2 regions of the Gilvimarinus sp. DA14 genome follow, and region 2 is predicted to be linked to the other one. Evidence: predicted binding sites of a transcription regulator. Region 2 holds the regulator's gene; the other holds the start of a gene.
What was found. The regulator sigma-54, encoded in region 2, starts transcription at its own class of promoters, with help from an activator protein. The targets are predictions, from matches to a motif close to TGGCACANNNNTTGCNNT.
Positions count from the first base shown of each region.

Region 1: a site for sigma-54 is predicted at 1,392-1,409, ahead of glnA (glutamate--ammonia ligase). Genes of this name have one in related genera too.

Region 1 is NZ_CP100350.1:2,903,602-2,906,676, forward strand. Features, by position in the region: gene glnA (glutamate--ammonia ligase) at 1-1,257, opposite strand, end outside; gene thiI (tRNA uracil 4-sulfurtransferase ThiI) at 1,614-3,075, shown strand, end outside.
Region 2 is NZ_CP100350.1:3,335,594-3,338,668, forward strand. Features, by position in the region: gene ptsN (PTS IIA-like nitrogen regulatory protein PtsN) at 1-128, opposite strand, end outside; gene hpf (ribosome hibernation-promoting factor, HPF/YfiA family) at 130-420, opposite strand; gene NHM04_RS14590 (RNA polymerase factor sigma-54) at 471-1,991, opposite strand; gene lptB (LPS export ABC transporter ATP-binding protein) at 2,129-2,854, opposite strand; gene lptA (lipopolysaccharide transport periplasmic protein LptA) at 2,857-3,075, opposite strand, start outside.

The sequences.
Region 1 (3,075 bases), 430 kb from region 2:
GTTCAGAGCTTGCTCCAGGCTAGAGCACACAGTTGGGATTTGTGCTTCTTCTTCTGGAGGCAGGTCGTACAGGTCTTTAGACGCCGCTTCACCTGGGTGAATCTTGTTCTGCACACCGTCAATACCGGCCATCAGCAGAGCTGCGAAGCACAGGTAAGGGTTAGCGGTGGGGTCAGGGAAGCGAGTTTCAACACGCTTGGCTTTGGGACTGGTTACAAACGGAATGCGGATAGACGCAGAGCGGTTGCGCGCAGAGTAGGCCAGCATAACAGGCGCTTCAAAGCCTGGAACCAGACGCTTGTAAGAGTTGGTTGAAGCGTTACAGAAAGCGTTCAGGGCGCGGGCGTGCTTGATGATACCGCCAATGTAGTACAGAGCAGTTTCAGACAGGCCAGCGTAGTCGTCACCGGCAAACTGGTTGACGCCGTCTTTAGAGAAAGACTGGTGTACGTGCATACCAGAGCCATTGTCGCCGATCAGCGGCTTAGGCATAAAGGTGGCGGTTTTGCCGTAGGCGTGGGCAACGTTGTGCACGCAGTACTTCAGAATCTGTACTTCGTCGGCTTTTTTCACCAGAGTGTTGGCGCCAACACCAATTTCACACTGACCGGCAGTGGCCACTTCGTGGTGGTGAACTTCAATTTCCAGGCCCATGGCTTCCATGGCGTTACACATGGCGCCACGCAGATCGTTCAGTGAGTCCACGGGAGGAACGGGGAAGTAGCCGCCTTTGACGGTTGGGCGGTGGCCGGCGTTACCGTCTTCGAACTCGTCGCCAGAAGACCAAGCGCCTTCTTCGGATTTGATTTTGTAGAAGGCGCCGCCCATTTCGGAGGCCCAGTGGACACTGTCAAATACGAAGAATTCTGGCTCAGGACCGAACAGAGCGGTGTCGCCCAGGCCGGTAGATTTCAAATACTCTTCCGCGCGCAGGCCGATAGAGCGGGGATCGCGGTCGTAGCCTTGCATGGTGGTAGGCTCAACGATGTTACAGCGAATGATTACAGTGCTGTCTTCGGCGAAAGGATCCAGAATAGAGGTTTCGTCGTCTGGCATCAGAATCATGTCTGATTCGTTAATGCCTTTCCAGCCGTTGATGGACGAGCCATCAAACATTTTGCCTTCTTCAAAGAAATCGTCGTCGATAGAAGCGGCGGGAATGGTAACGTGCTGTTCTTTACCGCGAGTATCGGTAAAGCGCATGTCTACCCAGCGTGCTTCGTGTTCTTTGATCAGTTCCAGTGTCTTTTTGGACATCGAGTGCCTCCAATTAGTAAAGCCTACGGGCTACGGACGTTAAACATGTGTGCCTGAAGTGCGTGGGCAAATCAGGCTTTGCGCCCTACTGCGCTCAGCGGACTGAGCCGGGCGACTATTAGTGTCCCGGGGTAAGGGCAAGAACTGTGCCAGCAAATAAAACATGGGTGGCGGGCGATGTTACAGGGCCTGCCATCCGGTGGCTCAGATCTTACAGGATTGGCGCGAACCAAAATGGTGCTTATGCACAAAAGTGTGCATCATTATGGTGCTTTGGCATAATGGCGGGTTTTTGTTTCGCCACCAGCCATGCATTATAATGTCGCGCTTTTACCGCGCGCTTACAGTAGGCTCTCATGCATTTCATCGTCAAGGTTTTCCCAGAAATAATTATCAAGTCACCGCCGGTGCGCAAGCGCTTTATCAAGCAGCTGCGCGACAACCTGCGCGCGCTGATTGCGCCCGTGGGGCCGGGTATCCGGGTGGATCGCGACTGGGAGAAAATCGAAATCAGTGCCGATGACAGCAATCTGTCCGGCGACGAGATCGCCCTGCGCGAGGCTCGGGTAGCTGAGATTCTCGCGCATACGCCGGGCATCGGCAGCTACCTAAAGGTGCTGGAGTTTCCCCTGGGGGATTTGCACGGAATATTCGAGGCGACTTTAAGTTGCTGGCAGGGGCGCCTGGCGGGTAAAACCTTTTGCGTGCGTGCCAAGCGCAGCGGTAACCACGACTTTACCTCGCATGAGGTGGAGCGCTACGTGGGGGGCGGTCTGGCGCAGCACACTGACAATGCCGGCGTCGAGCTGCGCAAGCCCGAGATTACCGTGCGCCTGGAGATTAAAGACGAGCGGTTGTTTGTCGTATCCAGTCAGCAGCAGGGCCTGGGGGGCTACCCGTTGGGGTCGCAGGAGTCAGTGGTTTCGCTGATCTCGGGCGGTTTTGACTCTACGGTGTCCACCTACCTGACCATGAAGCGCGGTATTCGCACGCATTTTTGCTTTTTCAACCTGGGCGGACGGCAACACGAGCTGGGAGTGAAAGAGGTTTCCTATTACCTTTGGCACAAGTACGGTGCATCCCACCCGGTAAAGTTTGTGACTGTACCGTTTGAGGGCGTGGTGAGCGAAATTTTGCAGCATGTCGATAACTCTTATATGGGGGTGGTGCTCAAGCGCATGATGCTGCGCGCCGCCAGCCGTGTGGCGCAAGAGTTTAAATGGCCGGCACTGGTGACTGGTGAGAGTGTGGCCCAGGTTTCCAGCCAGACTTTGCCCAACCTAAGTGTGATCGACCGGGTCACCGACACTCTGGTGCTGCGCCCACTGATCACCATGGATAAAGGCGAGATTATCGATATCTCACGCGAGATTGGCACCGAGACTTTTGCGGCCAATATGCCAGAGTACTGCGGAGTGATTTCTGTTAAGCCCACCACCCGAGCGCGCATGGACAAGGTGCAGGCGGTTGAGGAAAAGTTTGATTTTGCCGTGCTCGAGCAGGCGATTAGTTCGCGAGTAGTGGCGGATGTGCGCGATCTGGCCGAATCGGTAGAGGGGGCCGCTGAGGTCGATGTAGTGAGTGAGCTGCCTGACGCTGCGGTGGTGATCGATATCCGCCATCCGGATGAAGAATCTCTAAAGCCCTTGCTGCTAGATGCCGAAGTACTCAAAATTCCGTTCTATACCCTTAACAACGCGCTGGGGCAACTGCATGGTGGTAAACAGTATTACCTGTATTGTGAGAAAGGTATTATGAGTCAGCTGCACGCCTCGCATCTGGCCGATGATGGCCATACCAATATTGGTGTATACCGGC
Region 2 (3,075 bases):
TCGGCATCCATTCCCGGCACCTGCTCGGCAATGGTGTTGGCGAGAATTTCCAGGGCGCGCTTCTTACTCACGCCTTCGATGCGACATAGGGTACGCTGGGGGGAGAGTATTTGATCTATTTGCATGATATCAGCGGTGGCTTTTCAGCTTTTCTTTGTGCTTAATCAACTGGCGATCAAGCTTGTCGGTTAGGGCGTCGATGGCGGCGTAAAGATCCTCGGAGTCAGCGTCGGCAAAAATATCTTTGCCATTGACGTGAATAATAGCTTCGGCTTTTTGGGTGTTTTTTTCGACTTCGAGAATGACGTTGATGCTGGTAATAAATTCGCTGTGGTGGGTCAAACGCTCCAGCTTGGTGTGTACATAGTTATTGATGGCATCGGTAATTTCCAAATGATGACCACTGATGTTCACTTGCATACTAGAGTCCTCTGTTGTCTGGGGCGGCAGTTTGCGCCGCCCCGGAAATGTTACACCAGGCTTTTACGCTCGTTGGACGGCGGAATATTGAGAGATTCCCGGTATTTGGCGATGGTGCGCCTGGCAACCTGAATGCCTTGCTCGGCCAGCATTTGCGTGATCTTGCTGTCGCTGAGGGGCTTTTTCGGGTTTTCGGCGGCAATCAGCTTTTTAATGATAGCTCTAATTGCGGTCGAGGAACATTCACCCCCTGAATCGGTACTGACGTGGGACGAGAAAAAGTACTTCAGCTCGAAAATACCCTGTGGGGTGTGCATATACTTTTGCGTCGTCACCCGCGAGATGGTCGATTCGTGCATTTCTACCAGCTCGGCGATATCGTGCAACACCAGAGGCTTCATGGCCTCGGCGCCATAGTCGAGAAAACCGCGTTGTTTTTCTACGATGCAGGTGGCCACTTTTAACAGGGTTTCATTTCGGCTTTGCAGGCTTTTCAAAAACCAGCGCGCCTCTTGTAAATTGTTCTTTAAAAAGGTGTTTTCGCGGCTGGAGTCGGCGCGTTTTACCAGTGATGCATAGCCCGTGTTAATGCGCAGGCGTGGCGCGATGTCCGGATTTAGCTCCACTGTCCAGCGCCCCTCGCGCTTCTCGACAAACACATCCGGCACCACGTATTCGGTTTCGCGGGTGTCGATAATGTCACCCGGGTGCGGATTGAGGCTCTTTATCAGCGCCACCGCCTGGGCAAGTTCCGGCTCTTTGAGACGGGTTTTACGCATCAATTGGCGGTAATCGCGGCTGCCAAGTAGAGGTAGGTACTGCTGTACGATCAGCTTTGCGGCGTCGAGAAATGGAGTGGATTTATCGAACTGGGACAGTTGCACCAGCAGACAGTCGGTCAGGTTTTCACTGCACACCCCCGAGGGATCAAACTGTTGCAGGCGGCGTTTAACCGCCTGAACTTCGTCTAGCTCAAGCTCTTCGAGGTTTTCGCTGAGGCCTTCGTATATCTCTTCTAGGGTGGTGCTAAGTAGTCCACTGGGCTCGACGGCGTCGATGATTGCCATGGCGATCAGCTCGTCGCGCTCGGACAGGGGCGTGAGATTGAGCTGCCACATCAAGTGATCGTACAGAGATTCGGTGCTGCCACGGCGGCTTTCAAAATCGCTGTCATCGCCTTCGTAATTACTGGCCGGCAGCGCGGGGCCAGAGCTTTCGTAGACGTCATCCCAGCTGGTGTCGACGGGTAGGTCTTGGGGGATGGCCTCACTCCACTCGCTGTCGGCCTGGGGGTCGCCATCGTTGTCACTGCTGTTAGTTGGTGTCTCGGAAGTGGCGTTAGCCGTTTCGCGCGCCTCAGCGGTCTCATGGGTGTCGTTAGCTTCAGAGTTTTTATCGCTCTGTTCGCTGTCGAGGTTTTCCTCCATTTCCAGCATAGGGTTGGAGTCTAGCGCCTCTTGGATTTCCTGTTGTAAATCCAGAGTAGACAACTGCAGCAGGCGAATGGCCTGCTGCAGTTGAGGTGTCATAGTGAGCTGTTGGCCCAGCTTAAGCTGTAGCGATTGCTTCATAATTTTTGATGTTTCTTTCGGGCATTAATCGCAGAGTGTAGTCAGCCTACTGCTCGCAGGCAACACGTTTAAGCAATGTTTATGCCTGAGGCGCAAAAAAATTTAAAAGTCAAGATGGGCTGAGGCGATGTGGGCGCTTAGAGCATGAAGTTTTCGCCCAGATACACTTTGCGTACCTTCGCATTACTGAGGATGTCCTCTGAGTTGCCTTCGGCGATGATATGTCCCTCGGACACAATATAGGCTTTTTCGCAGATGCCCAGCGTCTCGCGCACATTGTGATCGGTGATCAAAATGCCGATATCCCGGTCTTTCAGGTGGCGCACAATCTGCTGAATGTCGCTCACCGAAATGGGGTCGACCCCGGCGAAGGGTTCATCTAGCAAAATAAACGCGGGGTTGGTGGCCAGGGCGCGGGCGATCTCAACGCGGCGCCGCTCGCCGCCAGACAGAGCCATGCCCAGGCTGTCGCGAATGTGAGTGATGTGAAACTCGTGCATCAGAGATTCCAGCTCATCCTTGCGCTGCTCGGCACTGAGATCTTTGCGAGTTTGCAAAATGGCGAGAATGTTATCGGCCACCGAAAGCTTGCGAAACACCGAGGCCTCTTGCGGCAGATAACCAATACCGGCGCGGGCACGCCCGTGAATCGGCAGTGAGGTGAGGTCTTGTTCGTTCAGGCTGACACTGCCGCGATCGGCTTTAACCAGACCTGCAATCATGTAAAAGCAGGTGGTTTTACCGGCGCCGTTTGGGCCCAGTAGGCCGACGATTTCGCCGCTGGAGACGCTGAGGGAAACATCGATAACAACCTGGCGGCCTTTGTAGCTTTTAGCCAGGTTTTGGGCTTTCAGTGTTGCCATGCTTACTGCTCGATTGCCGCCGGTGGAATGGTCATTTGAATACGGTCCTGGCCCTCGGCATCGCTCTGGGCGTTAACCAGCTCTTGGGTCAGATCGTAGTGAATGCTGTGTCCGCGCATAATCGCCCCGTCCTGCTCGAGCTTGGCAGCTTCGGTCATAGAAACGGTGTTGTTGGCGCTGTCATAGACAATTTCGTTGGCTTCGGCACTGACTATGCCGCG